DNA from 2 places in the Psychromonas sp. KJ10-2 genome. Region 2 is predicted to be linked to the other one. Evidence: riboswitches for the same ligand, from Rfam matches in the RefSeq annotation. Region 2 holds a riboswitch; the other holds the start of a gene.
The links. Region 2 has a riboswitch for thiamine pyrophosphate ahead of thiC (phosphomethylpyrimidine synthase ThiC). Riboswitches for the same ligand answer to the same signal wherever they lie in the genome.

Region 1 (16,902 bases), 1.5 Mb from region 2:
TTGATGGTGATCGGTATCGCCAGTTTAATTGATGATAGCTTTCAACAAGGGTTACAGCGTTATTTAAACCATGGAGAAGAGCGGAAACTACGCCTAGTGTCAGAAAACCTTTCCTCCTATTATTCTGAAGATAAAGGGTGGGATGAGTTAACACCTGAAGTAGCAGAATTTATTCTCGGGCGTATTTTTGCGCGACCATCAGAAAATAGTAGTGAACCACAAAAAGCTCGATCACGTTATGTGGCTCGATTACTGAGACGTATTACTGTATTTGATAATAACTGGAGGCCGCTATGGAATAAAGACATCACACTAGGCAATGATGAGATAGTTAAAGTGCCAATCAGATATAACCATAAACTGGTGGGCTGGGTGGCAACCAAAAAGCGTGATATTACACCTGGCGCTTTAGAGAGCAGCTTCCATAAACAACAAAAATACAACTTAATGTGGATTGTATTGTGGGTGACATTAATCTCCTTTGTGCTGTCATGGTTGTTAGTGCGTCACTTATTAACGCCTTTGAAACGCTTGGAAGATGCAACTAGTTCAATACAGGAAGGCGATTACCAAACTAAAATACAAATAGATGGTGAAGATGAGTTAGCTGCGTTATCAATGCGTTTTAATGAATTAAGCCAAAGCTTATTAGTGCAAAAAGAGACCAGAGAACAATGGTTGGCTGATATCTCACATGAATTACGCACCCCTATTTCCGTGTTAAAAAGCGAAATTGAAGCATTACAGGATGGTATCCGTAAACCAGAGCCTAAGTATATTGACTCTTTGCATTACCAAGTACAAAACTTGAATAAACTGGTGAATGATTTATATCAGTTATCCTTATCCGATGCGGGCATGCAATTTGATTTAACTGAGTCGGTTAACATTAAGAAACTAATTGAAAATAATTGCTTACAATATCAATTACGTTTTCAAGAGAAAAAAATTCAGTTACAACATTATTTTCAAGAAAGTGCAGTTAATACAATTACCGGAGACAGTAAGGCTTTGACTCAACTCTTCTCTAATTTATTCGAGAACAGTTTACGTTATACCGATGGTCCTGGTATTTTAAATGTGCAAGTCACCCAAGATAAAAAGATCATGCAAATTCGTATTGAAGATAGTGCGCCTGGTGTGCCAGATGCTGCATTACCTAAACTATTCGAACGTTTGTTTAGGGTTGATGAATCACGAAGTCGTTTAAGTGGTGGTTCAGGTTTAGGTTTATCTATTTGCCAAACGATTGTCAAAGCACACCATGGCAAAATGTTAGCAAGCCATTCAGAGCTAGGTGGTTTAGCGATCACTATTAACCTGCCTATCTCATCAAAATAATTGTTTAAAGGAAGTGTTATGTCACAACGTATCTTAATTGTGGAAGATGAAGAGTCCTTAGCACAAGTGCTAAGCGAGTATCTTAGTTTATCGGGTTTTGTTACCGATGTGATTAATGATGGCAGTCAAGCCATTGACTGGTTAAAAAATAATCCTATTGATTTGTTAATCTTAGATCTTATGTTACCAGGGAAAAATGGTTTAGATATCTACCGAGAACTACGTACCTTTAGTGAGGTTCCTGTGGTGATGGCAACCGCTCGTGTAGATGAAATCGATCGTCTTATTGGTTTAGAGCTAGGTGCTGACGATTATATTTGTAAGCCTTATAGTCCACGTGAAGTAGTGGTACGTGTAAAGAACATATTAAGGCGTGCTAGTGACGATACAAAAGCCTTTGAGCAAATTTTAAGTATTAATGAGTCAACTATGCAAGTATTAGTGAAAGGGCAAGAGGTTAGCTTAACACGTGCAGAATTCCGTCTTCTTGCCCACTTTCATCAACATAAAGACCAAGTATTTAGCCGTGAGCAATTGATGTCGCAAATCTATTCTGATAACCGAGTAGTAACAGATAGAACCATTGATAGCCATATTAAAAACCTACGTCGTAAGATACAAAATGTCGATGCCGAGGTTGATTGTATTCAATCAATTTATGGTGTGGGTTATAAGTTCGCACTATAAAGCCACTATTCAGTGTATCGCCTCAATGAGGCGATACACATCAACATTCAGTGATCAATATCTCTTAAAAAATAGCATAAAAACGCTAACTCCTTAATTTATCCATATTTCCTGCACATTGCTTCTTTATTATCTCTACATCGGCTTAGAACAGAGCCATTATTACTAAAGTAAAAAGAGGTTTATATGAAAAAGTTATTTATGTTAAGCAGTGTTGCATTAATCGTTTCTAGCTCTCTAACAATGGCTGCAGTGAATAAAGTTGCAAATAACGACTTCGCAAGTTTTGATAGCAACAACAATGGTGAAATTAGCCAAGAAGAAGCAACGGGTAAATTAGCTAAGCGTTTTGATAAAGTGGATGCGGATGCAAACGGTTCAATTTCAAAAGCAGAGTTTGAGAACATCAAACAAATGAAGAAAGATCGTAAACAACCTAAGTTTGCTGATTTTGATACTAATAATGATGGTGAAATTACTAAAGCTGAATTTGATGCTGCAAAACCAATGCATAAAGGTAAGCAACCTAAGAAGCCTGAGTTTGCACAAGTAGATACAAACAAAGATGGTGCTATCACTAAAGATGAAGCAAAAGGTGGTTTAGCGAAGCACTTTGATAAAATTGATAGTGACGCAAACGGTTCATTATCAACGACTGAATACAACGCAATGGAAAACATGCGTAAAGGTGGAAACCATAAATTAGACTTCTCTGATGTGGACACAAACGCTGATAAAGCTATCTCTAAGAGTGAAGCTAAAGGCATGTTGTTAAAGCATTTTGATAAAGTAGATAGCAATGATGATGGTTCAATCTCTGAAGCTGAATTTGCAAAAATTCAAGAGATGCATAAAGGTAAAGGCAGAGGTCATAAAAAACCAAGCTTTGAGAAAATTGATAGCAACAGTGATGGTGTGATCAGCAAAGACGAAGCAAAAGGTCGCTTGGCTGAAAACTTCGATAAAATCGATGCAGATAAAAGTGGTGACCTTACTAAACAAGAGTTAAAAGCTGCATTTGATATGCACAAAGGTAAAGGCCATAAAAAAGCTAACTTTAAGAAAATGGATAGCAATGATGATGGTGTGATCAGCAAAGACGAAGCAAAAGGTCGCTTGGCTGAAAACTTCGATAAAATTGATGCAGATAAAAGTGGTGACCTTTCTAAACAAGAGTTAAAAGCTGCATTTGATATGCACAAAGGTAAAGGCCATAAAAAAGCTAACTTTAAGAAAATGGATAGCAATGATGATGGTGTGATCAGTAAAGACGAAGCAAAAGGGCGTTTAGCAGATAACTTTGATAAAATTGATGTAGACAACAGTGGCGATATTACTAAGCAAGAGCTAAAAGCAGCCTCAAAAATGCACAAAGATAAAGGCCATAAAAAACCAAGCTTTGATAAAATCGATGCGAATAACGATGGTGCAATCACTAAAGATGAAGCAAAAGGGCGTTTACTAAAAGGCTTCGATAAAGTTGATACAGATTCAGATGGTAAAATTACTTCTGCTGAGTTTGAGTTAGTGAAAAAAATGCATAAAGGTAAAGGTCACCCAAAAGCAAACTTTGAGAAATTCGATACAAATAACGACGGTGCAATCACTAAAGATGAAGCAAAAGGGCGTTTATTAAAAGGTTTTGATAAGTTAGATAGCAATGCTGATGGTAAAATTACACAACAAGAGATTGATGCAAAAGTTATCATGAAGCATAAAGGTCAAAAACGTCCTACATTCGACATGTTAGATGCAAATGGCGATGGTAAAGTTACAAATGTTGAATTTAATAACTTTTTACAACATAAAGGTGAGATGAAAAAAGCTAAATAAACGGGTATTTCCCTATTCACCAGCTAATCTTAAAATGCCTGAAAAGTTCGCTTATCGGGCATTTTTGTATGGGGCATTTCGTTTAAGGATTATACCAATCATACCAATCATACTAATTAACTGATCTATTATACTTGTTAAAATAACTTATTTATTTGTTGTGAATTTCGTAAGGAAATAGCCATTAAAGAATGAATATCTTTTCGTTCATTCTCCGACAGATGATTAACGAAGTTAATCATCGATAGGCTCAATTAACACCTTAAACTAAGTCATTTTTCCTACGCAAAATTTAGATCACTTATTTAATCTAATTAGTATTATAAAGTCCATTGACGGCAATAATTAATAAACTCTTGTAAAATTGGGCTTTGGTATTTTTCCTTATGCCAGACCAGGTATAAATCTCGCGACATATCAATATCAATAGGTAAGGTGACTACGCGTTTATCGTTTAATGCATGACGCGCTGCAGTTTTAGACATACAAGCCATCCCTAATCCGGATGCACAACAATTGATGATCGCTTCGGTACTGGTTAACTCAAAGGCGATATCCAGATCTGTTAAATGTTGCCCAATATGGTCAATAAAAAAGTGTCGTGAGCCAGAGCCTTTCTCTCGTAATATCCAATGTTGATTATGTAAATCATTTATCGTCACTACTTTATGCTTCATTAATGGATGTTCAGGATGTACAACAATCACCATCTCATCTTTTAACCATCGTTCAACGTGTAATTGTTTATCAATGAGTAAACCTTCAACCAATGCAATATCTAGCTCGTAGTCGATCAGTTGGTTACCAATACTGGTACTGTTATCGATGCACATAAATTGATCTTGATGAGTGCTCACTTGCCTGAATTGAGACAATAAAATAGGCAGCAGATGATTACCTACGGTATTACTCGACCCTATACGTAATTTGCCTTGAAAGTTATGACTGTCAAAGAGGGTAATAATCGCCTTGCTACGCTCTAATTGTTCATCGGCTAAAGGCAGTAAAGCCTTACCCATTTCATTAATCAATAAACGGTTATTTTTACGTTCAAACAATTTATGCCCTAGCTGCTTTTCTAACTCCGCTAAGGCCATACTAACCGCTGGTTTGCTTAAAAACAGTTTATCCGCCGCTGTGGTTAAGGTTTTTTCTTGAGTGATGGTGATAAAAATATGCAGTTGTTTTAAGGTGATATTCATAATGCGCTCATTGTTATGATTAGCTTAACGATATGAGCTACAGTGTAAATTATTCTTAATAGTTTTACAGTGACAGATTAATCGTTAGCGTTAACCTGCCCTAAAAATAGAGTTAATGGTGAGGTGTGGCTGCTTGTATCTGCTTTAATAAATCCGCAGCTGCTTGTTGTGGCGATTCTGCATGACAAATGGCTGATACTAAGGCGACACCGTCCACACCTGTCTCGATAATTGAATCTAAATTAGTGTGATTGATCCCACCAATAGCAACAATTGGGAACTGGCTAAGTTGTAGTGCTTTTGTTAGCCCCTGTATTCCCCACTGTTTTTTGATATTGGTTTTGGTTGGTGTTGCAAAAATTGCACTTAAGCCAATGTAGTCCAGCGGTAAATCATTTGCTTCAAGCAGTTGTTGCTCATTCTCTATGGATAACCCTAATAATTTATTTGGACCAATTAGTTTGCGGGCTAGTTGAACTGGCATATCTGATTGTCCAAGGTGCACCCCATCAGCATCAACAGCTAAAGCGACATCTACACGGTCATTAATAATAAGTGCGACTTGAGTTCCTTGTAATGCCTTTTTCACGGCTTGAGCACGTTTAATATAAGACTGAATATTATCGCCTTTCTCACGCACTTGTACCATGGTTACACCACCCGCAACGGCTTCTTTAACCACTTTTAACAGAGTTGTTAAATCTTGCTGGTCGTCAGTAACTAAATATAAACGATACGGGTTCATGTATATTCCTTGATAATTTAATTAATGGTCAGTTTTAGGTGTTGAACAATCATTTCAGAATCAATTTGGTATAGCAAATCTAAGAGATTCATTTGCAAACTGCCTGGTCCAGCTGACTTTTTCTCTGCCAGTTCACCGGCAATACCTAAAATGGCAGCTGCGGCTAAACCTGTATCTTCACCAATCGCAGCAAAGGCACCGGTTAGGGCACTTAAACTACAGCCCATACCAGTAATATATGGCATCATTGCATGCCCGTTATATAACTGTATTTCAGACTGTGCTGTGATGATGTAATCCACTTCACCAGAAATAACTACATTAGCTTGGTAAGTTTTAACTAAATAACGTGCAGCATTGACCGCCGATTCACTACTGTCTAGCGCATCCACACCTTTACTGGTCGCTTGCTCTCCGGCTAAAGCGATGATTTCAGAGGCGTTAGCACGAATAATCAGGTGTTTGGCGAGTTCTGCAATTTGACGTGAAGTCTCTGTGCGTATGCTACTCGCGCCACACCCCACAGGATCTAATACCACAGGTTTATTATTGGCATTAGCCTGCTCAACAGCATATAGCATACGTGGGATCCATTGGCTGTCTAAGGTGCCAATATTAATCACTAAAGCGCCGCTAAAGGACATCATTTCCGCTAACTCTTGTCGGGAATGCGCCATTATAGGTGAAGCTCCAATGGCTAGTAATGCATTAGCGGTATTATTCATTACCACATAATTAGTGATGTTGACCACCAGTGGTTTTTGCTCACGTAAGCTAAGTAGTGCCTCTGTGATCAATTGTTGTTTGTCTTGGATTGTAGTCATTATTTAGCTCCTTGATTGAGTGCATCTAACCCTTGTTGCCAAAAAGCCACTTCCATTCGTGTGGCTGTTTTGAACACTTTAATAAGCTGCTGGCCACGTGGGCTATTGATATCAATATCAGCTAACAACTGGTCAAGGTGTTGTGTGCTTTCAATGATGCTTTGTTGGAACTCTTCTCCACTATAGAGTTCGATCCAACTAGCAAATTCATTGCCTTCAAATAAGGTATTTTTGTCTTCAGCTAAAAATCGACCTATTTCAGCATAACCTATAGAGCAAGGCGCAAGCGCTGCATATAAATCTACGAGATCGCCTGTCATCCCAGCATCTAACACGTAACGTGTATAAGCCACAGTGCCCACATCTTCATCTTCTGCTTCTAAATCAGCTTCGTTTAATCCCCAGTTTTTACAGTAGGTAATATGGTGATTAATTTCAAAGTCCAATAATGCATGCACACTCGGTAAGGCTTTACGCATATCAGCCAATGTATTTGCTTTATAAATGGCGAGAGCATAAGCACGGGCGTACTGTTTTAAAAATAGAAAGTCTTGCTTTAAATAATGTAAAAAGCATGGCTGTGCTAGGCTGCCATTGCCAAGCTGCAATACAAAAGGGTGTTTTGTGTAGGCTTGCCAATCAGCTTGGCAAGCGTTAATTAAATCTTGATGATTCATGGTTATCTCGCTTAATCAGTAGGCTAATCACTATATTATTTGAAGCTTGGCATGTAGTCTTTTGCCTGTGGCAGTTTTTTAATCAGTTTATTGTCAAACATAAACTGAGCGTAATCGTCGTAACGTGTTAAATCGACTGCTGAAGGGCGCAGTGCAAAGCGTGACAGAGTATCTTTCCAAGCGCGTTTATTAAGCTCATTGTCTAAGGTATCTGGTGCATAACTAACAAACTCTTTCCAGTGCCGCTTGAGGGTGATTAGTGATGTAAATAGTGGCTTGTTCTAAGGCTTTGTTAAAGGCTTTGATCATCGCTGCATCATAGTTGTTAGCATTGGCAACAAAGATTAATTCATCATAAGCAGGTACGCCGTGCTCTTCAGGGAAGTAAGCTTTTGATTCAAAACCTTCTAAAGCTAATTGGTTACTTTCAAAGTTACGTAATCCACCCCAAATGGCATCCACTTTGCCTGATGCTAAAGAAGCAGATAAAGCCCAACCCACATTAATGATTTCAACATCATTATAAGTTAGATTTACTGTCTCTAACATTTTGCCGATAATCGCTTCTTCACTACCTGAGATAGCAATGCCGACTTTTTTATCTTTTAAGTCACTTAGGTTATTAATTTTGCCGTTATCCAATACCATTAAGGTATTTAATGGTGTGGCAATGAGGGTTGCAGAACGTACTAACGGTAGCCCTTCTGCGACATCAATAATTAGGTTTGGTTGGTAGGTTATTGCTAAATCTAGGTTACCTGCCGCCACTAGTTTAGGAGGAAGACTTGGATCGGCTGGCTCTTGAATATCAATGCTTAAACCTTGTTGCTTAAAGTAGCCTCGTTGTTGTGCTATCACAATTGGGCCATGGTTTGGGTTAACAAACCAATCTAACATCAAGGTGACTTTCTTTTCCTGTGCCATTGTCGACTGTGTAAACAGAGTGAAAAGTAATGTCAGTGATGTCAGTAAAAAGTGCTTTTTCATTGCAGGTATTTCCTTATTATTCCAATATTAGTCCATTCAATGGACAGTGTTGTGTGTAAATAACTAAAGTTGCCAGGGTATTAATTTGTTTAAAAGTTTGTCCGTGATGAAATAAAGCCCAACGGAAATAGCCGATAAGATAAATAGCGCGGCAAACATTTCATCAATTAACATGCGGGCGTTGGCTTGTAACATCAAATATCCCAAGCCTTGACTTGACCCAACCCATTCGCCAGCAACTGCACCAATAGGCGCTATCACCACAGCGACACGTATCCCTGAAGCGAGTGTAGGTAAAGAGGCTGGTAATTGAATATGGCGTAATAGTTGCCATTTAGTGGCTTGCATTGTCTTGGCTAAATCGAGATACCCAGTAGGTGTGTTCTTTAACCCGTCATAACAACAGGTCACTACAGGGAAGAAAATAATAATCGCCGCCATCACTATTTTTGAGGCAATACCGTAACCTAACCAGATCATCAAAATAGGGGCGATAGCAAATACGGGAATAGCTTGGCTAGCGATCAAAATGGGTAGTAACCAACGTCTTACCGGTTTAAATAGGAGCATCTGTAAGGCAAAAAATAGTCCCATGGATAAGCCTAACAATAGACCTAAAACAATCTCTTGTGTTGTTACCCAGCTATGCTTAAGTAAAATATCGAGACGACTTATTAAACGTTCAAATACCGATAAAGGCTCTGGTAAAATAAAACTAGGTAACTTAAATATTAATACACTGGCTTGCCAAATCACCAAAAGCATCAATAACGTGAATATTATTCGTAGGCTGTTTTGCAACACTTTTTCAGGGTTGTTAATACGCTGAGTTAAGACGTTAATATTAGGAAATTTATTCATAATCTTGCTCTAATTGTTGAATAATTTGTTGCTGTAATATCGCACTTTCTGCATTCAATGCTCTGGGAGGGGCGGAATTTGGCAATGAAAGTACACTCGCAAAGGCGGGCTTTCCATGCAAGATATATAATTGGTCAGCTAAGCGAACGGCCTCTAATGGGTCATGAGTGATTAATAAAACCGTTTTATCTTTTAATAATTGGTGTGCTAGGTTTTGTAGTTTATAGCGCGTTACTGCATCTAAAGCCGAGAAGGGTTCATCCATTAATACTACTGGTTTATCTTGCATCAAGGTTCTGGCTAAGGCGACACGTTGGCGCATTCCCCCTGATAAATTTTGTGGTAATGCTTGGGCCTTATCAGCTAAGCCGACCTCAGCTAACAACGTTAATGCTTTATGGTGTTGCTGTGTTTTTGAAGGGGAAGATGGTGTTTTGGGGGTAAACTTTTCGCTAAGTAATACATTATCTAATACGTTTAACCAAGGCATTAATAAGTCTTGTTGAGCCATATAAGCGACTTGCTCTTTAAGTGCTATTTGATTGCTAGTAGATAACTCGCCAGACCACTGCACCTTGTCCGTTAGTAAATTCGCAAGGTAGCGTAATAGGGTCGTTTTGCCACAACCACTGCGACCTAAAATACAGCTCCATCCTTGTGCAGGCATCTGCATGTCCAGCCCAGATAATACAGGTTGAGTATCTTGTTGATAGCGTATAACACCTTGTTCAATAGTAATGGCTGGTGAATGTAGCATCTTTGTTTTTGTAATGGTTAAGGCCATGTTAGCAATCACTGTCGTTGTGTTGTTGGTAAAAGTGATGTACCGGGCCTCGTCCTTTACCGATAGTGAGTTGGTCAGCATGCATTAACGCGTGCGTAATATAATTTTTTGCTGCTTGTACTGCCTCTGCCAATAGATAACCTTGTGCTAAATAGGAAGCAATAGCCGAAGAAAGTGTACAACCTGTCCCATGGTTATTATTGGTGTAAACTCGATCAGCTGTTAACTCTTGAATAACATGAGATAAAATTAACAGATCGGTACTGTGCTTATCTTGTTGTAAATATCCCCCTTTCAATAACACGGCTTTAGCTCCTAATTGACGTAACCCTTTGACCATCGACTGCATTTGTTGGGTTGTTTCAGGAAGGTTCTGTGATGTACTGTCGCCGATTAATGCTGCGGCTTCAGGTAGGTTTGGAGTAATAATGTTTGCTAAAGGAAACAGCTCAGATTTTAATGTTTGGATGGCTGATTTTTCTAATAATAAGTCACCATTGGTGGTGACCATTACCGGGTCAATGACGATAAATTGAGGCTGGTACTGTTTTAATTTTTTGGTCACCAAGCTGATAATATCACTATCAGCTAGCATACCAACTTTTACCGCCACGATATTTAAATCACTGAAAACGGCGTCTAATTGCTTTTCAACATGCTCTAGTGGAATGGGGAAAATACCAGAAACACCTAAGGTATTTTGCGCTGTGATCGCGGTAATTGCTGAGCAAGCATAACTGCCTGTGGCTGAAATAGCCTTAATATCCGCTTGAATACCTGCACCACCGCCACTATCGGAACCTGCGATGGTCAATACGATCGGCACCTCCGCCTGAGCTGAAGAGGTTGTCATTGAATCTGCTATTTGAGTTTTAAGGTTGCTATTGGCCATCATTGCTCCGATTACAACGCCTCGGAACTATATGAGAAAACCCAATACGCGCAAAGATGCACTATGGTAGGTGTTTACATAGTTCCCTGCGTCAGTGCTAACTGTATCAGGTTCAACGGGTATCGATGCAATCCTAAAAGGTATCGCATTCGTTCTCAGCCTTCGGCTCCCCGACTATAAGTGTTTTGAATCATAACAAGTTTAGATGAAAGTGCAATGCAACATATAGCGCTTTGTTATCTGTGAGGCATAAATTGATGAGGAAAAGGGGAGGCAGATGTTTGCGCTTGCTGAGTCAAGCAAAGCGCAAACAAGAGATAAAAGTAAATTATTGGTTAATACGTGCTTTGAATTGCGCACGGGTCTTCTCATCTGCTTTTTTGTACCAGTAATCTAGCATTTGTCCTGCTACATCGCCTTCTGTTTGTCCATTGGCAGGAACAATAATAGTGGCAGGTTGGTGTAATGAAGCGGGTTTGTCTGTTTGATTATACGCTGCGGCTTCAGCTACTAAGTCTCGGTTAAATTGGATGCCATTTTTCATTAATTTACCTTGCTCAAAAGAAACGGCTTTACCACTAGTATCTGTTAAGGTGATTTCTGGCTGTTCATTAAATTGATTAATCTGCTTTTCAGAGCGTAATCTAGGTAAGCTCATTGTGTAGTCTTGGTTGTTTCCTTCAAAAGTGATTAATATGATATCTGTGGTGAAATAATTAACCTCGCCACCTGCACGGTAATTCCCTTCATATTGAAAAGCAATTTGGTTTTTACCATCTTTTAATATTAACGAGTTTTGTTGTTTAGCGATCTCACCATTCACAACCTTTAGTGATACCTGAGAGGGCACGGTTAGCTGGATATCTGCAAAGGCTTGTTGGCTTAGGCTACTGATTAAGGCAAGGGTTATAAATTTCAATAGTTTCATATTTGATACTCATTATGCTTAAAGGGGAAGAGAAATGTGTTGATTGAGCAATTTGGTCTGTGTGTATAGAGAAAAATTATTTTTATTAATCAATTAATCTTTTAATTTAACACAAAAAAGCACTCAGAAGAGTGCTTTTTGATATGTGCGTGTTTAATCAGAAGCCTTAGAAACCGTAACGAGCACCGAACTGTAGCTCATTTTCACGGTTACCAGCTGTATAATCACTTGAATTATCGTTGTTTAGCGCTAGTTTGTAGCTACCGTATAATGCAAAGTTACCCATGTAACGAGCGTATTCAATACCAATAAAGTTTGTATCTAATGAATCGATATCGTCAGCTGAGTAGTAGCTGTAGCTTGCATTCACAACGTTCTCTTGGTTGGCACCAAAGTAGTAAGCTGCAAAGGCATCGGCAGCTACGAAGTCTGAGTCTTCAATACCATCTGCCGAGATATTACCAGCCATACCCATTGCCGATAGGTAAATACTATCTTTAGCGTATTTAGCAGCTACTAAGTATGATGTTGAATCATCTGTGTCTGTACCATTACCGTATTCTTGGTCACTTGTTGCTACACCAGCTGCTAATTCAAGCTCTGGGCTAAACTTGTAAGCTGCCATTAAACCGTAACCGTCAGCGTTGTCATTTGCGTTTTGCGTAGCAGAAGCTTGTACAGTTAAAGCATCAGCTTGGTACACGTAACGTAATGTATTCTTTGAACGGTCTGCGGTTGTTACTGTATTTTCATTAACGTAACCACTGAATGTTTCTGCTAGGTCAGTAAAGTCAGTTAAGTAAGTTACCGCATTAGCTTGGTGACCGTAAATAAATGAGCCTGCCTGTGTATCTGCACCTACGTATAGGTGACGAGTGTTTAGGTTCGCATCATTATCATCTTCATTTTCAGTTATTTCAAACTCGTAACGTCCAAATACAGTTAAATCTTCATTTAGCTTGTTTTTACCGTTTACGTTTAAACGTACACGTGATGCATCAGAGTATTCGCCATCAGTGACGTTCCCACGTACTTCCACACGGCCACCGATATTAAATTCTTGTGAGTCTGTTTGGTAACTTGTGAGTCTGTTTGGTAAACTGTTGCTGCATAAAGAGGAGAGGCGATAACTGCGCTAGACGTGATAGCTAGTAGATATTTATTGAATGTCATATTCATTTTCCTGTTTTTATTAGAGTCATTTAAATTAAAAAACTGTCATATTTAAATGTTATTATTGAGGCAAGCAGGAAGATGTGTTAAAAGCTTCCTGCAAAAATGTAGACTTTCCGTGTCCTTTTAAATCACAGTTGCCAATCTATATAAATTTCTCCAAGAATTCACAATAAAGTAATAATAAAAGTGACATATAGTGATCTTTATCACAATTTTTGTTGTTTAAAATTTTATGTTTTTTGAATTTTGGTCTACGTGGGATGATTCTTATTTTATATTGTTCTTCGACATCGTTTTATTTTTACCAAAATACCCAGCATCTTGATTGTTTTGAGAATAGTTCTTTGTACATTAAATGAGCAAAAAGACTAGGGGAAAGTGAGTAGATAGAGAGATTAATATTAATTTTGATGGTTAATAAACGCCTATTTCTGATAAATATAAGCGATTAAATTTTTCTCTTTAATCGCTATGTAATATGTACGTTATAAAATAGAAAAAGGTTAAATTAGGCTATCGTTACAAACAAAATAGCCTAGCTCAAATTTTAACGGTCAGTAAATTGACTCATTAACAGAGAGAGAAGATATCAAGCTTATTGTTTAAACCAGTCGACATAAAAGTCCGGAGATACTTCATATTGCTTGGAAATTACTTCGATACTTGCTTTATCTGAAATCTTATCGGCATGAATACCGCTGGTAATAAACAAATTACTGATACCAGCACCATTTGCCCCTGCTATATCGTGTTCTAAGCTATCGCCTACAGCTATCGCATTATCCCAACCGCCGACCAGTGTTTTACACATGTCGTAGATCTTTTTTTGTGGTTTGCCATGCCAATGTACTTTTCCGCCCATTTCTTGGTAAGCAATAGCAATGGCACCTGGGCAGGTTTTTAAGTTACCTTCTGGGGTCATGGCAACCAGATCAGGGTTACTTACGACTAATTCTAGGTTATTACGGTAGGCAATGGTTAAATCATCCATATAAGCTTCAACACTACCTCTGTCTACCCCACAACATAATACAAAGGAGGCTTGTTCAACTGTTGCAACTGATTGCACTGCACAGTCTTCGAGTACTGTATCGTCCTCTTCCCACTTAAAGTGTAGAGCTTGTTGCCCTAGGCTTTTGAACTTTCCTGACTTGAAGTTATGACGCATGTGATCGCCAGAAGTTAACACATCTAGATAAAGGTCACGGTTGATGCCTGATTCAGTGAGTCGGGCATAGGAAAATGAACTATTTTTGCCGCTGTTGGATAAGATAACGACTTTTTTGTTGTGTGATTTTAAAAAGTTTAATGCTTGTATTGCTTCAGGAAAAGCCTTTCCACCATTATGTAACACTCCCCATTGATCAAGAATGAAGGTGTCAAATTTATCAATAATATCTGTTAAACCGTTGATCATTTTCACAGAGTCAATTCCTCTTAAAAGTAATACCAATTATTTTAACAAGTAAAATAGATTGGTTAATGAGTTTGATTGGTAATAGTGTATAGGTATTATGTTTCAGATATACATTCTATTAAAAAAGCTGATCCAGTTTCCTGAATCAGCTTTTTATAAAACAATAAAAGATGTTAAATATTATCGATTAAAATAATCCTTTTAACTTGTCTTTTAGGTCTTTTGCTTCCTCTTTTAAGTCATCCTTAGAGACTTTTTCACCAGATAGTATATCTTTAGCAGTGTCTTTTAATGCTTCTTTAGCGGTATCTTTCACAGCTGTTTTAGCGGCTTCAAGTTGCTCTTTTAATGCACCTTCAGTATCTAGGCTAAAACTTGGGTCAGAGAATGACCCTTGGATTCGCAGTGGAATAGAAACTCCACTTAAGTCTCCATAGCTAGTACTTTCATCAGTTTTAGATAAAGGTGTGACTCCCAACTTGTAATCGATAGTTTGCTTGATAGTATCTGCTGTCCCTGCACCATCTAAACGAATAACTGGAGATGTCATGGTTAGTTTCTGATTATCCGCAATACCTTCATCTACGGTAAACTCGCCGGTCAAAGAAGCAAAGTCTGTCTTTTTAACTAGTTTATCTTCTTCAATGGTTTTACCTGTTAGTTTGGCTTTAAATACACGGATTTCATAAGGTAAGTTGATTCCATATAACTCACCATCTATTACTTTAAAATCACCTTTAGCATTGACACCTTGCTGGATTTTAGTGCTGGTTAGACCTTGTCCGCTAGCTGCTAGGTTAAAGTTCGCTGTACCACTTAACAGATCAACTTGTGCAGCATCTGTTAATAGAGGCAGCAAGGCAACATTTTTAAGTGCCGTGGTTGCTTGGTAACTATTTTTACCGCCATTTTCATCAACTGAAGCATTCACACTAACTGAACCGTCATATAGGTTTGCAGTCAATGGGTTAATGGTGGCTTTACCATCTTTAACGGTTAAACCATTGGTGATTTTACCTATAGTAATATCTTGGTATAACACGCCGGCAATCGTTAACGTCCCTTTGATATCTAAGTCGTTAAGAATACTTAAATCGGGTTCAACTTCTTCGCTTGTTTCTGTGCTTGTAGTTGTACTTTCTGCTGACTCAGTACTCTCAGTTGCTTCAGGTAAATAAGGGTTAAGGTTCCAAACATTACCGTTTAGTGTGTAACGAATTACTGGCACAGTTTGTTGCACAAAGCTCACTTTACCATTTAATTCAATATCATCCACTTTGGTTTTAAGTGACGTTAAACTCAGTTTTTGCTGGTCCAGGTCGTAACTGATGTCAGTAGAGATATCACTATTGATTTTGTTTTCACCGATAGCGGCAACCGTGACTTCACTGTCGATGGTGAATTGTTTAATAAGGATTTTTTGGAAATCACTGATGGTTAGTTCTTGTAGCGAGAAGTTCATTTCGCCTTCAACATCATCACCCTTAACGGTATTGTTTACTTTAAAGGTATCAATTTTTGCTGTCTGTTTGGCGATATCTAGCGCAAGATTAGTTTCTAATGTGCTATTTACTTGGTTATTTTGTAATGCAGAACCATTTAAGCTACTCGTTAAAGTTAATTTACCTAGGTTCACTTGGTTATGCTCAACAACATTGATATCACTGCTGTTAATATAAATGGTGCCATCTAAGAAATCACCTGTAAATGTATTGTTAATAGTGATTGCTTGAATATCTAACTCTTGTGTTTCTGGTTGGTATTTTAAACCACTAGTGAACACTGTATTAAGTTTACTGCCTGATAGGGCATCACTTAAAATATCACTTTCAATGGTTAGGTTAGTCAGTTCTACCGTAGTTAAGTCAGCATCAACAAAGATATCTGCATTAACATCAATATCCGCTTCTACTTGGCTATTTTTAACTGAGCTATTTAAGCTAAAGTGAGCAACTTGCCCAAATGCAAACTCTTCAAGTTGTAGGCTATTGATCGCCACTTCTTGGATTTCATCGGTTTGATGATCAATCACTTTTAAAGTGGCATTGGTAATATTGATACCTGATAATACAAATTTAGAGAGGTCTAGTGAACTCGAGGTTTCTTCCTCTGTGTCTGTTGTTTCTTGTTCTGCAGTATCAGTTGCTGTTTCATCAGTGCTTTCAGCAGTAAGATCATCGAGGTTAGTCGTACCGTCTTTATTGGTAATTAAATTAAATTCAACACCATCAAGCACAATCTCTCCAATTTCGATATTGCCTGAGAATAATGGCAATATATTAATTGATACCGCTGCTTCTTGTACATTTAGTAACGTTTTTTCTTCGAATTCAGGGCTATTTTGTAGTGTTACTTGACCACTCTTGAAACCGAGTAGTGGATACAAACTCCAACCTAGGTCACCAGTGATCACTAAGTCTCGGTCAATGGCGTTTTTTGCTTGATCTTGAATTTGCTGTTTATAGTCATTGGGATCCACTGTTGCGACAACAACAACGACTGCGATAACTAATAAAAGCAATAGGGCTAATGCGAGTTTCAGAAACAA
Region 2 (16,902 bases):
CTTCTTTGTAGTCATATCTGTAATTTGAATACCTTCATGAACATCATTCCAATACGCTACAGGTATGGGTATATACTTACATTCAAATTTATTTATTAACTCAATATGTAGCTGAGTATCTTGAAACTTTTCTAGATTCTCATCAAATTTTATTTTTTCAAAAACCTCTCGCTTTATTAAAGAAGTATTTGTATGTAAGTATCCAATTCCATTTAATGACTTAATTATATTGCCATTCAAATATTTTTTTCATTTCCCTAGATGGCAGGCTACTCTTAATCACTTTTCCAAATACAGCTCCTACAGAGTAATCCTTTTCTAACTCATTTAATAAAACCTCTATTTTATTAGAAATATAAGTATCATCATCATCCAAAAAACAAATATACTGCCCATTTGATAAGTCAAAACCAATATTTCGAGACTTAGCACCTCCTAAATTCTTATTATTTCTATGATAAATAATTGGAATTGAAGTTTGAAAGCATTTGAGATTAGGCGGGTTCAATGAAAAGTCATCAATAATAATAATTTCTATATTTTGATAAGTTTGATTTAATACGCTATTAATAGCTTTAACGAATAGTTCGCCTCTATTATGTGTGGGCAGAATAATCGAAACGAGGCTAATTGAGTTAGGTTTCATGTTATTTTAATGTTATCCCTGCTATTGTTCTTAATTCATACTAAAAACTTAACATTATTTATTTTCTTAATAAGAACTAGCTTAACTGCCCATAATAATAAAACCAGTTATAGCCATTAAACCTTTTAGTTTAATATTTAAATAAATACCAAATATTTGCATTCCCAAAACTCCCTATCTATCTCTATAATGTTTTCCTGATAACATAGCTTTACAAACATAAAAAAAGTGAACTGTTTTTTTCATTGAAAAAAATTTGCTTTATGGATTGAAGTAAAACTTTTATTAAACAAAAGAAAGATATTATATTTTTTTATAAAACCTTATAGTTAACCCTTTATCATAACTTCTTTCTATACATCTAAATTTTTTAACTTCATTGCTTTCTTTTTGCAAACGGGAAAGAGAGTGTTGAAACCCCGAAATAATATTTATTCTATTTGACAAGTTACTATTAAAAACTCTGAGAAAAAATGTAGTGTCTACCCCATACAAATAAAACCTTTCATCAAAAATATCTCCGTATATTTTTTTCACGAAAGCGGCAACATCTCGGCCAATAACTAAACCACTACCTATTGATACCACTTTACTTTTTCTAGTTATATTTACACCCGAATAATATGGTTTATTTTGAATTTTAGGGTACACCACTTGATTATTAACGCTGATAATTGGTAAAGAAATAGTAGTTACTTCGGACCTACATGATGCCAAAATATACGGAGCAGTTAAGTTTGAATCATCATCTAAAAAATATACCTTTTTGCATCATAACAAGATAAAAATCTATTATAAATAACTGCTAAAGATTCATTATGCAGCGTTTCTTCAAAAAAAACTTCATAGCCTAAATTACGATAAGGAGTCATTTTAGTTTCTTCAAAACTTTTAGGGCCATTATTCCAGATCACTAATTGCGCATTGGAATAATGGACAATAGAGTTAAGTAAAGAATTAAGAGTTTTACTTTCATTTGGTTGGTTGTTGTAGAGTAGAACTAAAATAGCAGTTTCAGTCATTGATTGTTACCTATGTTATACTTTAAAACTTAACCAAGTTGTTAAAGTAGTTATTCTCCATACATGGGTTCCCATTAAAAAGTTATTAATAAAAAGACTTAAAGAGATTGAAATTGCTGCCCCAACGAGACCGTAATAAGGAATCAACATAGTAAGTAAAATTACATTAATACTTACCGTTATACTGACTGTTTTTAATGCTAACTTCTCATTACCAGTCATATTTAAAACTAAACCAGTAGATCCCATTAAAAGCTTCATCGCTTGTCCAATACAAAGAATAACTAAAATCGGATAAGCTTCAAGGTATTCACTTCCAAATAATATATTAATAAAGAAGTCACCAAAAAAGACTAATATGAAAATAATAGGCAGTGAAACAAGACAACTTAAACGTACGCTTTTGGTTAACAATATTTGCGTTGCTTCTAAATTACCTTCTTTATATAAACGTGCAACATTCGGCATAATAACCATGTTTATTGCGGATAAACCTAAAGATACTAACGTTACACCTTGCATTGCAACTTTAAAATAAGCAACTGATTCAATGTCCCCCAAAATCCCAAAAATACACTCGCTAATTCAGTATTAAGCGTTCCAATAAAAGCAATCAACGTAAATGGTAATAAGGCTTTATGCCATGTTGTAGTTATATAGTCGGTAGTCGCATTCTTTAATGTCACTACTAGCTTTATTCTAATCAAAAAAGCACTAATGATAAATGCAGAAAAAGCAGATAAAAGGGAGATATAAAGTAAGTGATAAACTGTTAGTTCACTATAAAAAAATACTGCAAGACAAGACAACTAGTGTCATTAATGGAGCAAAGATTTGGGTAGGTAATTGCGCAAAGATTGGTTTTCTCAGCCCATTAAAAACTGCGCTTTGTTGAGCTAGTAGGGCTTTAATTGGAATTAAGAAAATGGCCACCCAAAGTAAGTCAGATACAGAAGACTCAAAGAAGTTAAAGTATAAAGCGCCGCTCATTATTAGCATCACAATCAAAGAAATACTTACAACATAAAGACGAGACCAATTAATAACGCCTTTTAATAACCCCCACTCCTCCTCTAAATGAAAATGTGCAATTTCCCTCACTAACAAATTAGGCAAGCCTGCTACAGCAGGTAAGGTAGCCATAGCGATGATAGATAAAGCAAAGCTGTATAAACCAAACTGCTCAGGACCAAGATAACGCGCGTAAATAATGCCTAATATCATCGCTAAACAACGGCTAATAATCATCACGCCTGCTGTACCAGTAAATTTTCTATAGAGAGAAATTGGTTCGCTCATTTTATTCATCCATGACCATAAAGCACTCGTTTCATAACAGAGGCATTTTCTTTTAAAACACTTAGTGTTCGTTAAAAACTAATCGGTTTACGTGGTTTCTTGGCTTTAGATGCCACTGAATTGCTTTGCGCTGGTTCAGGTTCGGCTTGGTATTCCGTGTGTTGAAGCGCTGCCTCTTCTACAAACTCGTAATCTTGGGTTTCACCGGCTAGGGCGATTTGTAGGTATTGCTCGTTGAAGTAGATTAGGTCGCCTGCATAAATCTTTTTACGCTTTTGCATTTCTATTTCGCCGTTTAATGATACATATCCTTCGGCGATGGCTTGCTTGGCTTCACCGCCACCTGATACTAGATTAGCGATTTTTAATATTTTATACAGCGCAGTCGGCTCTTCACGGATCTCAATTAACGTCGCGTAAATCTCTTGTTCATCGGACATGTTTTATTCTCATTTATAATTTATTGGCCGTTATACCAAGTACCTTATTGATATGTAATCGGTTTTATTTACCCGTTAAGCTATGATCCCAGTCTTTCCAGACGACTTCATAACCTTGTGCTTTCACTAAATTAGCCATCACTTCAGGTGAACGCTCGTCGCTAATTTCAAACTGCTCTAGCGCTTTATCTGCTTGCTCGGCGTATCCACCTGGTTGCGTGCTTGACCCTGCACTGAGCGAAGTAATACCTAACGGTAACACATGGTTTCTAAAATGCTCAGATTCACGTGTGGATAACGATAACTCTACCTCAGGATTAAACAATCGATAAGCGCAAATTAGTTGTACAAGCTGTTTATCATCCATGACTGACTTGATTTCCATCCCACCTTCGCAAGGACGTAAACGTGGAAAGGAGATAGTATAACGTGTTTGCCAATATTTTTTCTCAAGATAATTTAAATGAGCGGCCACATAAAAACAATCGGTACGCCACTCTTCTAAGCCAATTAAACTGCCTAGGCCCATTTTATGAATGCCCGCTTCACCCAATCTATCATGTGTATTTAAACGATAAATAAAGTCCGATTTTTTACCTTTTAAATGGTGCTCGGCGTAGGTAACTGGATTGTACGTTTCCTGATAGACCAATACCGCATTGACACCATACTCAATCAACTCGCTGTATTCATCTTGATCAAGCGGCTGTACTTCAATGGTTATGTTTGCAAAATGTCTCTTAATAATAGGCAAAGCTTGTTTGAAATACGCGACGCCTACTTTGCGCTCCGATTCCCCTGTCACAATTAAAATATGGTCAAATCCCATTTTTTTAATAGCGAGACACTCTCTTTCTATCTCTTCCATGTCTAAGGTTTTACGGCGTAATGCATTGTGCATTGAAAAGCCACAATAGGTACAAATATTACTGCACATATTAGACAGATATAACGGGATATAAAACTGCTGCGTTTTACCAAAACGTTGCAAGGTTAACTGCTGAGATTTTTGCGCCATCTGCTCTAAATAAGGTTCAGCTGCTGGACTAATTAACGCTTTAAAGTCTTCTAAATCTAAACGTGGTTTAGATAAAGCACGCTGTACATCCTGTGCAGTTTTTCCATAAATAGAGAGACGAACATCATCCCATTGATACTCTTTTATTTTATCACTGAAATTCACAGGCTTGCCTCTAAGAATGCAGTTAATGGACTCGATGCAACGGCTTGTGTACTTTGCCCACCTAAACCTGCCAAATAGGCTTGTCGACCTGCTTGAACCGCTTTAGCGAAGGCTTCGCTCATTGCTACAGGATTACCTGCAACGGCAATAGCAGTATTCACTAGCACCGCATCAGCGCCCATTTCCATTGCTAATGCAGCATGTGAAGGACTGCCTAACCCTGCATCGACGACCACGGGAATGGTCGCTTGCTCAATAATGATCTCTAAGAACTCTGCGGTTTTAATCCCTTTGTTAGATCCAATTGGCGCGCCTAGTGGCATTACCGCGGCACAACCTGCTGACTCTAAATGTTTACATAACACAGGGTCTGCATGAACGTAAGGCAACACGATAAAACCTTTATTGGCTAACATTTCAGCTGCTTTTAAGGTTTCGATGGGATCTGGCAGTAGGTATTTTGGATCTGGGTGGATTTCTAACTTAACCCAGTTAGTTTGTAATGCTTCGCGGGCTAATTCCGCCGCAAAAACGGCTTCTTTTGCGTTGCGAGCGCCTGAGGTATTAGGCAATAGATTCATGCCATTTTTAATTAAAGGTGCGAGGATATCATCATCGCGATCAGCCATATCAACACGTTTTAATGCCATCGTCACAAGTTCTGATTTTGACGCTTTTAAAGCATCAACCATGGTTTGTTGATCATTGAATTTACCGGTTCCGGTAAACAGACGAGAAGTAAAAGATTTATCGCCGATAATCAATTGATCTTGTTGTTTCATTTCTTCAAATAACATAGTTACCCACCTGCAATGGCTTGAAACAGAGAGATATTATCTCCCTCATTAATATTATATTGCGTCCATTCTGAACGACTAATCACCTGCATATTGACAGCGACGGCGCTGCCTATTAACGGCTTTTCTAAATGACTTAATAACTGCTCAATATTTATTGAATTTGGCAATGTTAATGCTTGTTCATTCACTTGTATTTTCATCTATACCTGCCCACATACGCTGCACTGAGTGTCTTTATTAATGGCAAAGGTTTGCCAATCTAGGGTTTTACCATCAAACAGTTTTAATTTATTTTTAATACCAGAAGGCAAACCAACAAAATACTTGATCGCTTCTAACGCTTGTAGCGTGCCGATAGTGCCAACCACAGGGCCGATAATCCCAGCGTTGCTACAATTAAGCGTTTGCTCTTCTGAACTAGGGAATAGGCAGTGATAACAAGGAGACTCGGCTTGGCTATGGTCAAAGAACATCAACTGCCCTTCTAAACGAATAGCAGCCCCTACAATCAATGGCACTTTGGCGTCAACACAGGCTTTATTAATCATCTGTCTCGTTGCCATATTGTCAGTACAATCTAACACTAGATCAGCCATGGTGAGTTCCATGCTTAACTGCTGTTCGGGCATCTGCTTATTAATACTACGCACTTTAATATCCGGATTGAGTTGTTGGAGGCGTTGTTTCGTGACTTCTACTTTGGACTCACCAATATCACTGTTTTGATAGGTTATTTGACGCTGTAAGTTGCTCACTTCAATGTCATCAAAGTCGTTTAAAACTAAGTGCCCAATACCCGCTGCTGCTAGATATAAGGCAGCAGGAGACCCCAATCCTCCCATGCCAATAATCAATACTTTGGCATTTTTGAGTTTATGTTGTCCTGCTTCGCTCACCTCTTCCAAAAGCAGGTGACGGCTATAACGTAATAACTCGTTATCACTTAACATCTGTATTTCCTTGATTCATCACCTGATTAAATTGGTTAATCACTTGTTGTGGATCATCCGCTTTGGTTATTGCTGTTACTACCGCAATACTCCCAACACCACATTGCCATACTGCAGGAGCGCGATCTAAGTTGATACCACCAATGGCCACAGTAGGTGTTTTAGATAATAACGCGGCATATTTTGCTAAACGTGTTAATCCTTGTGGATCCGATGGCATCTCTTTGGTTTGAGTTGGGAAGATATGCCCTAATGCGATATAACTTGGTTTAAGCTGTTGGGCACGTAACAGTTCGTAATAACCATGGGTACTTAATCCAAGTCGCAAACCAGCATCGGTAATTAAGCCTAAATCAGCGACATCCATATCTTCTTGGCCAAGGTGAACCCCGTAGGCTTGATGTTTAACGGCTAATTGCCAATAGTCGTTGATAAACAATCTTGCATGGTAAGCTTTGCCTAAGGCGATGGCATCGATGATCTGTTGTTCTACTTGATCGTCTTGTTTGTCTTTAATGCGTAGCTGTAAGGTTTTTGCACCCATTTTTAATAAGCGTTCAATCCATTCTACTGAGTCAACAACTGGGTAAAGCCCTAGTTGGTGAGTATCGCTAAGGCTCAAAACCTGGACCCGCTTCTAAACGACCTGGCAAATCTAATTCATAACCGATACTTGATTCGGGTAACACGATTTCTGGGAAGTCATCATGATTCGTTGGCCAACCGCAATGTGCAATAGCCCCTTCACCAGCGCCCAGTGCTTTAGAGGCTTTTAAACCTTGGTTCAGGTAAGCTTTGGCAATCACTAATGCATCTTCAATAAAGTAATCTAATGCCATTGCCCCTGCTATCGCGCTAGATAGGGTACAACCTGTGCCATGAGTATGCACATTCTCTAAACGAGGACTGGTTAAAGCAATCTCTCTTTTACCATCACTCCAGTAATCTAGGGCTACGTTATCCACCAGCTCAAAATGCCCGCCTTTTATCAACACGCTGCCACAGCCCATATCAATCAGTTTATCCACCGCAGGTTTGAAAGACTCACCTGAGATTAAGGCGTGCCCCGATAATGTTAAGACTTCATTAGCGTTAGGCGTTAATAGGTCAATTTGCGGCAATAACTCCGCTTTAATGACCTCTATGATGCCTTCCTCAGTCATATCATCACCAGTCGAAGCAACTGCGACAGGGTCGTAAATAACAAATGGAGCTTTCTGCCAAGTTTGTTTATATAAAGCCAATTGTTGTGCCAATATTTTCACATGTTCAACACTAGCCATTAACCCTATTTTAATCACTTTTGCAGGCATATCTTCTGCGAGGCTAGCCAGTTGCTGGGTAAACATTTTTTCAGAGACGCTTTCAACCAGCTGAACTGATACTGAATTTTGTGCTGTTACCGCAGTGATCACTGAGCAAGGGTCTGCCCCTAAATCATTAAAGGTAGCAAGATCAGCTTGAATACCTGCGCCAGCGCTCGAGTCAGAGCCGGCAATTGTCCATACTATGTTATTCATATTTAACCTTACACTTGTGAAGTTTTAAACTTTTTTCTAATACGGGAGGTTGATATATTTCAGCCCCGCTATCATTAAACTCTTTGGCTTTATTCGCCATACCTTGTTGTGCTGTTAGTGTGACCGTTTCATCTAGTAATTTAATAGATATCTCGCCTCTCTCTAACTGTTTGGTAAAGTCTCGCACATCTTGAGTGATTTTCATTGAACAGAATTTAGGGCCACACATTGAACAGAAATGAGCAACTTTACCTGACTCCTGCGGTAACGTTTCATCGTGATATTCACGTGATGTAACAGGGTCTAAACCTAAGTTAAACTGGTCTTCCCAGCGGAATTCAAAACGAGACTTTGATAATGCATTATCACGGATTTGTGCACCAGGATGCCCCTTTGCTAAATCAGCGGCATGGGCTGCCAATTTATAAGTGATCAACCCTACTTTAACGTCATCTTTATTAGGTAAGCCTAAATGCTCTTTAGGTGTCACGTAACATAACATTGCACAACCATACCAACCGATTTGAGCAGCACCAATGCCTGACGTGATATGGTCATAACCTGGCGCGATATCGGTGGTTAACGGGCCCAATGTATAAAATGGTGCTTCAAAACAATCTTCCAGCTGTTTATCCATATTTTCTTTGATCATCTGCATCGGTATATGGCCTGGGCCTTCAATCATGACTTGTACGTCATATTCCCAAGCGACTTTAGTTAGTTCGCCTAATATCTCTAGTTCTGAAAACTGCGCTTGGTCATTAGCATCTGCAACTGAGCCAGGACGCAAACCATCACCTAATGACAGTGAAACATCATACTGCTGGCAGATTTCACATATCTCTCTGAAGTGTTCATAGGCAAAGTTTTCTTGATGATGTGATAGACACCATTTAGCCATGATAGAGCCACCACGGGACACAATGCCAGTCACACGTTTAGCAGTCATTGGTACAAAACGCAGTAACACACCCGCATGGATAGTAAAGTAATCTACGCCTTGTTCGGCTTGTTCGATCAATGTATCTCTAAATACTTCCCAGGTTAGGTTCTCTGCTACACCATTTACTTTTTCAAGCGCTTGATAAATTGGAACCGTACCAATTGGCACGGGTGAATTACGTAAGATCCACTCTCGTGTTTCATGGATATTTCGTCCCGTTGATAAGTCCATTACCGTATCGCCGCCCCATAATGTCGACCACACTAGCTTTTCAACCTCTTCTTCAATCGATGAGCTCACCGACGAATTACCAATATTCGAATTTACTTTCACTAGGAAGTTACGACCAATGATCATCGGCTCTAATTCAGGATGGTTGATATTAGCAGGGATAATCGCGCGACCTTCTGCTACCTCTTTCCGTACAAATTCAGGCGTAATACGATCTTGTAAATTAGCACCAAAACTTTGTCCTGCATGTTGAAAGTGTAAGGCTTCACATTGAACGCGATCACGACCTTGGTTTTCACGAATCGCAATGTATTCCATCTCAGGAGTAATAATGCCTTGGCGAGCATAATGCATTTGTGTCACGCATTTTCCTGCCTTCGCTTTTAATGGCTGCGGTAGGTGACTGAAACGAAGTTCATCTAAGCTATTATCTGACAGTCTTTGTTGAGCAAATTCAGAGCTCACTCCAACTAATGCTTCACTATCACCTCTAGCTGTGATCCAACTCTCTCGCAAACGGGGTAAACCTGCATGCACATCTATTTTAGTATTCGGGTCTGTATAGGGGCCTGAAGCATCATAAACTGGGATAGGCTCATTTTTTTCATAGATTGGATTTTGCTCTGTGCCTCCTACAAAGGTATCTGTTTGATGGATTTGACGCATTGCCACTTTGATCGGATGGATCTCTCCATCAATAAAGATTTTTCTGAATTAGGGTAAGCTTGATGGTTCAAATTTTGAATATAATCTTGCGCGGCTTGGCGAGATTGTTTACGGGATAAATTTTTACGACTTGTTGTTTTTAATGTTGAGTTGATATCTTTAGACATAGCATTCTTTACCTATTTTCTTATAGAAATGAGAAGAGTGCTTGTCGAATAGGTGTGGGAAGCTAAAAATATCCAAAGACAGATATTTTCTACTTGTTCCCTTCGTAGGTATTAGCCTAATCAGGTTCCACGGATCCCACATGATTACCTTTTAAAATTGGTATTCACTTAACGTGGTCTCAGCCTTTGGGATATTCCCATTAGCACTCCGACAAGATGGCAAAGAGTATAGAAGAAATTGTATTGGAATTAAACAGCTGTTTATAGTTTGTGGCTGTTTATAAAATCAAAAGACCGAAACAAGCAGGATAAATCCAGCGCCCCTTAAAGATGTTTCATGAATGGTGTAGAGAACTGACCACGACCTGAAGTCATTGTACGTAGTGACCTGAAGATGATGCACCCAAACGCTTTTGCTAATTTAACTTTTTCTAATTTCTTAACAGCCACAAAAAAGCCCCAATGACTTTCATCATTAGGGCTCGAACTTTCAAAGATTGTTAAGAAAGATTATTTCTTAGCAGCTTCTTTTTCAGCTTTAACTTTTCGACTTGCTTTGGGTATAGCGCATCAGCTACTGCTGAAGGACAAGGCATAACCTTTTTGAATTCCATACTGGACTAAGGGCAATGCACTCAAACGCTTTTGCTAATTTATTAACACCCACAAAAAAAGCCCTAATGACTTTCGTCATTAGGGCTCGAACTTTCAAAGATTGTTAAGAAAGATTATTTCTTAGCAGCTTCTTTTTCAGCTTTAACTTTTTCGATCACTGCATCAGCTACTGCTGAAGGACAAGGCATGTAGTTTTTGAACTCCATAGAGAACTGACCACGACCTGAAGTCATTGTACGTAGTGAACCGATGTAACCAAACATTTCTGAAAGAGGTACGTCAGCTTTAATACGAACACCAGAAGCACCAGCTTCTTGACCAGCAATCATACCACGACGACGGCTAAGGTCACCGATAACGTCACCAACGTGATCGTCTGGCGTGAATACGTCAACAGACATAACAGGCTCTAGAAGTTGAGCACCCGCTTTAGGGATAGATTGACGGAATGCACCACGTGCTGCTAATTCAAATGCTACTGCAGATGAATCCACGGCGTGGAAACCACCATCAAATAGTTCAACTTCAACGTCTAATACAGGGAAACCAGCAAGTACACCGTTATCCATCATGCCTTCGAAACCTTTCTCGATTGCAGGAAGAATTCTTTAGGTACGTTACCACCAACAACTGTAGATGTGAACGTAAAGCCAGTACCAGCTTCACCAGGCTTGATACGGTAATCGATTTTACCGAATTGACCAGAACCACCAGATTGTTTCTTGTGAGTGTAAGAATCTTCAACTGCTTGCGTGATTGTTTCACGGTAAGCAACTTGAGGTTCACCTACAACTAACTCAACACCGTAAGTACGTTTTAGGATATCTACTTTGATATCTAAGTGAAGTTCACCCATACCAGATAGGATTGTTTCACCTGAATCTTGGTCTGTTTCAACACGGAATGTTGGATCTTCTGCAACCATTTTACCGATAGCGATACCCATTTTCTCAGTAGAACCTTTATCTTTTGGTGTTACAGAGATAGAGATTACTGGTTCTGGGAATACCATAGCTTCAAGAATGATTGGATCTTTTGGATCACATAATGTGTGACCAGTTTGAACGTTAGACTTCATACCAACGATAGCGATGATATCACCCGCTTGTGCAGAAGTAAGTTCGTTACGGTCATCAGCTTGCATTTCACACATACGGCCAACACGCTCAGTTTTACCTGTAGCAGCGTTAAGAATTGTGTCACCTTTCTTAAGTGTACCTGAGTAGATACGTACGAAAGTAAGAGAACCAAAACGGTCATCTGTAATTTTAAATGCTAATGCTTTAAATGTTTCTTCAGCAGAAACTGTTGCTACTGCACCAGTAGGTTCACCTTCTTCGTCTGTAAGAGGTTGTGGATCAACATCTGTAGGACAAGGTAAGTAATCAACAACAGCGTCAAGGATAAGTTGAACACCTTTGTTTTTGAATGCAGAACCACAGTAAGTAGGGAAGAAGTCCATTGTACGAGTACCAGTACGGATACAACGTTTAATGTCTTCAATTGAAGGTTCTGTACCTTCTTCTAAGTACTCCATTAGTAGATCTTCATCTTGCTCTAATGCAGTTTCAATTAGCATTTCACGGTATTCTTCTACTTTATCAACCATGTCCGCAGGAACATCTTCGATTTTGTAGTTTTCTGGAAGACCTGAGTCATCCCAAACGTATGCTTTACGGCTTAATAGAATCAACAACACCAGAGAAGTCGTCTTCGATACCGATTGGTAATACCATTACTAGTGGGTTAGCACCTAGTACGTCTTGAGTTTGCTTAACAACACGGTAGAAGTCAGCACCCATACGGTCTAATTTGTTTACGAAGATGATACGAGCAACTTTAGAGTCATTCGCGTAACGCCAGTTAGTTTCTGACTGAGGCTCAACACCACCAGAACCACAGAATACACCGATACCACCATCAAGTACTTTAAGAGAACGGTATACTTCAACTGTGAAGTCAACGTGTCCAGGAGTATCGATAACGTTAAAACGGTGATCGTCCCAGAAACAAGTTACAGCAGCAGACTGGATAGTAATACCGCGCTCAGCTTCCTGTTCCATGAAGTCAGTTGTAGATTCGCCGTCATGTACTTCACCAGTTTTGTGGATTTGACCAGTAAGTTTCAGGATACGTTCTGTAGTTGTGGTTTTACCCGCATCAACGTGCGCGAAAATACCAATGTTTCTGTATTTAGTTAAATCAGTCATTTTTTATACTCTGTATGTAAAAAATTGGAGGCTATATTCCCGCGGCATTATACAATCTTTGTAGTTAAACAGAACACAGTATTTAGAAAAAAGCGGAAATATGTTGTTTTTTTCGACTTTATTTTGTCATATTTTCTGTAAAACGCGAAAAAAAACCAAAACGCTGTTATTTAAAACAGTGTTTAGTCGCAAAATTAAGCAGTTCATGTGATCAGTACAATAGAAAAGAGCAATGAGAAAACAAAAGTGCTGATAGCTGTATTTTTTAATTGCTCATTAAAAATCGCGCTCTCATTTTCAAAGTCATTCAGAGCAATATAGATTTGCGTACAACTTTTGATTAATGGGCTAGCAATTAATAAAAATAGGAATTGCCAGAATTGGCTGCCCGGTAAGCTATAAATGTACAGCCCGCTACACACCATCGCAGCAATAATAAGTAATAGATGATAAATAAATGCCTTTTGACGTCCAAATAACACCACTAAGGTTATTTTATTAGCCGCTTTATCGTTTGCTAGGTCACGCATATTATTAATATTCAATACTGCAGCACTTAAGAAACCGATACTAAAAGCTGGTAAAAGAATCTCAACGGGTAAAGTTAATGCCTGTAAATAAAAAGCTGCCTAATACGCCTAATAAACCAAAAAACAGAAAGACTGCAACATCGCCCATGGCGCGATAACCATAGGGGATCTTACCCATGGTATAAGTGATCGCCGCTACTATCGCTACAATACCTAACCCTATAAATAGTAACCAATGCTGAAGATCGTCACCAAAAGATCGTACCAATAAAGATAAACCAGACAGAATACAAGCAAAGGTGACAAAGATAATGGCTTTTTGCATTGCCACTTTACTAATTAGTCCACTTTGCATCATCCGTTGTGGCCCAACACGTTGATCATCAGCGCCTGATACTGCGTCCCCATAATCGTTAGCTAAATTAGAAAGGATTTGTAACAACAAAGCAGTTAATAAAGACAATAGAAAAATGCCCATATCAAAAACCTGGTAATACTTTGCTAAGCCACCAGCCACAATGATAGAAGATGCAGCCAAAGGCAGTGTACGCAGACGACAGGCGTGAAGCCAAACTTGATATTTGTTCACTCAATAATCCTATATAAATAAAGTGCTAAACGATGATATTTATCAATAACAATGCATAGGTAATGGTTAAGATAGTGTTATGTAAATGTTGATTAACCACCGATGGTTGTAACGAACTGATGTGTAAATTTAAGCAATTTCGACAACAATTAATACAGAAACTACAATTCTTTAGTTTTGAGCATGGACAATACCCATCACAAAACTTATCTATTACAATTGATCCCATTACATTATTGGCATTGCTGAAAGGACAAAATAATCCCTCAGGTAATAAACCAATGCTATACCCTCTTATTTATTGGCAGAATAAAGAACACACTCACACACTAGCTAGCTTGGGCAGTATTGAAGTGTTAAATCATATCCCCAATGCTTCTGACCAACAACTTTATTTAGGTGGTTTGGCTTTTCAGCAACAAGGTGAACAATGGCTAGACTTCCTAGTACTTGTTTTATTCGCCCTTTAATGGTTTTTCAAAAGCTGAATGAACAGTGGGAAGTAATATTTCACTTTGACGGTAATAACGCCATCGACGATACCATTGAAGCAGTAAGTTCCTTACAAGCTCCGCAATCCAATTCACTACTATCGCTTTCGAAGTTCAGTCGACAAGATACACCTAACCAACAGCAATGGGCTGAACTAGTTGAGTTAGCAATAGAGTACAAAGCATTATTACCTAAAGTCGTATTATCAAGACAAACTGAATTATGTTTTGATAGCAATATTAACGTTTGGGATGTGATGGAGTTATGGCAAAAGGCTAATATTAATAGCTTTCACTATGTTTTTAAGTTTTCAGAAAAACGATCTTTTATTAGCTGCTCGCCTGAACGTTTATATTCACGTCACCACCAGTCAGTTACTACCGAAGCCCTAGCAGGAACAGCACCAAGGGGAATGACGGCTAATGAAGACCAATGGTTAAAAGAAGGTTTATTACATGACAAAAAAATAGACCGTGAAAACCACATCGTACAAGAATTTATTGTAGCAAGCCTTAAACAATTAAAAGCGCAGGTAAACTGTTCCCCTATTCAAGTGATGCAGTTACAAAATGTACAGCATCTATGTGTGCCAATAAAAGCTTCTTTGCCTAAACAAGTAAAGGATAATCATCTGCTACACAGCTTACATCCCACACCTGCAGTAGGAGGAATCCCTAAGTTATCTGCTCTGCAATTTATTAATGATAATGAACCTTATATACGAGGTTGGTATGCAGGAGCTGTTGGCTATATAAGTAAAGATAGCAGTGATTTTAGTGTCGCTATCAGAAGTGCTTTAATTAAAAGTAATAGCATTAAATTATTTGCAGGCGCGGGGATTGTTACAGGGTCAATTGCCAGCGATGAATGGCAAGACTTGATAATAAAATTGGCACTATTTTAACTATTCTAAATAGTTAACCTCAATAGCGAGACTTATAAATGCACACAGATAGCGATAAGCCATTTTCATGTTATCACTCAAATATTAACCTATTATGGGCAAGTTTATTAATAGAAGAACTGACCCGTCATGACATTAGTGATTTTTGCATTGCACCAGGCTCCCGCTCAACACCTTTAACGTTAGCCGTAGCCAATAATAAAAAAGCTACTGCACATGTGCATTTTGATGAAAGAGGATTAGGTTTTTTTGCACTTGGCTTGTGCCAAGCATCCACTAAGCCTGTGGTGATAATAACAACCTCAGGTACAGCAGTTGCAAACTTGTACCCTGCAGTCATAGAAGCTAGACAAAGTCACTTACCATTAATTGTGCTTTCAGCAGACAGACCAACAGAATTAATTGACTGCGCTGCTAATCAAGCGATTGAACAGCAACATATTTTTTCTAGCTATCCTATTTTCTTTAAGCAGATCCCTAGCCCAACAACCGAGATCCCTCCTAATTTTTTGTTATCAACATTAGATCAGGGAATTGCATCACAACAGGTAAAGCTTGGACCTATCCACTTCAATATCGCGTTTAGGGAGCCACTTTATCCAGAGCATAAACTAAGTGACTTTACTGACTACTTAACGCCTTTAAAAGTTTGGACTCAACATATCTCTCCTTTCACTTGTTATCATCAAAGTAAACCTAGCGTTTTACCAGCTTGTATCGAGTTACCCTACTCCAAAATAATGGTGGTCGTAGGAAGAATTCAGGATAAACAACAAGCCTTAGCCATTGAACAATTTTGTATTCAGCATCAATTACCACTTTTTGCAGATGTGCAGTCTCAGCTACAACACTCAACGCAAAACATTGCGCACTATGACCTACTATTAAACAACCCCAAATTTAGTGAATTATTACTAGAGTCTGAGCTAATCGTCCAATTTTCAGATCACTTGATTAGTAAACGCCTTACTCAATTGATTGATAATAATACCGCACCACTTTGGGTGATTTCAGAGCATCAACAACGCATCGATCCAACTCATACAGTCACACAACGATTTATGACTTCCGCTAGCACTTTCATTTGCTCTGTGGTTCCACAAAGCTACCCCGATCATAGCTGGTTCAATAAAATAGTTAATTTACAGAAAAAGCTCAGTGAAACATTAACCACTTACACTCACTCTAAAGCGCTTAATGAAATAAACAGTACAGTCTATTTACTCAATCATATGCCTATGCAAACACTACTTGGTAATAGCCTCGCTATTCGTATTGCAGATATGTTCGCTAATACCTCTTCCCATATTTATAGTAATCGAGGAGCAAGTGGCATTGATGGTTTAATCGCTACTGCGGTAGGAATTGCAAAGCAGAAAAATACTGCAAGCAGTCTGGTCATTGGTGATACCTCTTTTCTATACGACTTAAACTCGTTAGCACTATGCAAACAACTCAATAAGCCTTTTATCATTTTATTATTGAATAATGATGGAGGTGGGATTTTTAATCTCTTACCGATTCCTGCAGCACAGCAACAGCAGTTTTATCAACAGCCTCATGGTCTGACCTTTGCACAAACTTGTGAACAATTTTCCATTAATTATGTCAAACCTAGTACATTTTCTGAATTTAAAGCACACTATCAAACAGCATTAATGAATAACGCAACAAATTGCACTACCCTGATTGAGG

Region 1: linked by a shared signal. The riboswitch ahead of thiD (bifunctional hydroxymethylpyrimidine kinase/phosphomethylpyrimidine kinase) and the one ahead of thiC (phosphomethylpyrimidine synthase ThiC) in region 2 are both predicted to bind thiamine pyrophosphate.

The regions. Positions count from the first base shown of each region.
Region 1 is NZ_CP178827.1:3,665,329-3,682,230, forward strand. It holds gene ACLKL2_RS18105 (ATP-binding protein) at 1-1,341, shown strand, start outside; gene ACLKL2_RS18110 (response regulator) at 1,360-2,028, shown strand; gene ACLKL2_RS18115 (hypothetical protein) at 2,215-3,861, shown strand; gene ACLKL2_RS18120 (LysR family transcriptional regulator) at 4,182-5,063, opposite strand; gene thiE (thiamine phosphate synthase) at 5,176-5,808, opposite strand; gene thiM (hydroxyethylthiazole kinase) at 5,826-6,632, opposite strand; gene ACLKL2_RS18135 (TenA family protein) at 6,632-7,309, opposite strand; gene ACLKL2_RS18140 (ABC transporter substrate-binding protein) at 7,532-8,296, opposite strand; gene ACLKL2_RS18145 (ABC transporter permease) at 8,360-9,157, opposite strand; gene ACLKL2_RS18150 (ABC transporter ATP-binding protein) at 9,150-9,941, opposite strand; gene thiD (bifunctional hydroxymethylpyrimidine kinase/phosphomethylpyrimidine kinase) at 9,943-10,794, opposite strand; TPP riboswitch at 10,900-11,016, opposite strand; gene ACLKL2_RS18160 (YccT family protein) at 11,162-11,761, opposite strand; gene ACLKL2_RS18165 (porin) at 11,928-12,800, opposite strand; gene ACLKL2_RS18170 (TIGR01459 family HAD-type hydrolase) at 13,533-14,354, opposite strand; gene ACLKL2_RS18175 (AsmA family protein) at 14,542-16,902, opposite strand, start outside.
Region 2 is NZ_CP178827.1:2,135,457-2,152,358, forward strand. It holds gene ACLKL2_RS10285 (glycosyltransferase family 2 protein) at 221-646, opposite strand; gene ACLKL2_RS10290 (hypothetical protein) at 950-1,297, opposite strand; gene ACLKL2_RS10295 (hypothetical protein) at 1,396-1,668, opposite strand; gene ACLKL2_RS10300 (polysaccharide biosynthesis C-terminal domain-containing protein) at 1,684-2,229, opposite strand; gene ACLKL2_RS10305 (oligosaccharide flippase family protein) at 2,449-2,967, opposite strand; gene ACLKL2_RS10310 (RNA-binding S4 domain-containing protein) at 3,039-3,407, opposite strand; gene thiH (2-iminoacetate synthase ThiH) at 3,472-4,590, opposite strand; gene ACLKL2_RS10320 (thiazole synthase) at 4,587-5,387, opposite strand; gene thiS (sulfur carrier protein ThiS) at 5,390-5,590, opposite strand; gene ACLKL2_RS10330 (HesA/MoeB/ThiF family protein) at 5,591-6,340, opposite strand; gene thiE (thiamine phosphate synthase) at 6,330-6,962, opposite strand; gene thiD (bifunctional hydroxymethylpyrimidine kinase/phosphomethylpyrimidine kinase) at 6,952-7,860, opposite strand; partial or broken gene thiC (phosphomethylpyrimidine synthase ThiC) at 7,853-9,867, opposite strand; TPP riboswitch at 9,948-10,088, opposite strand; partial or broken gene fusA (elongation factor G) at 10,596-12,692, opposite strand; gene ACLKL2_RS10355 (prenyltransferase) at 12,896-13,237, opposite strand; gene menA (1,4-dihydroxy-2-naphthoate octaprenyltransferase) at 13,284-13,811, opposite strand; gene ACLKL2_RS10365 (hypothetical protein) at 13,931-14,281, shown strand; gene ACLKL2_RS10370 (isochorismate synthase) at 14,242-15,207, shown strand; gene menD (2-succinyl-5-enolpyruvyl-6-hydroxy-3-cyclohexene-1-carboxylic-acid synthase) at 15,246-16,902, shown strand, end outside.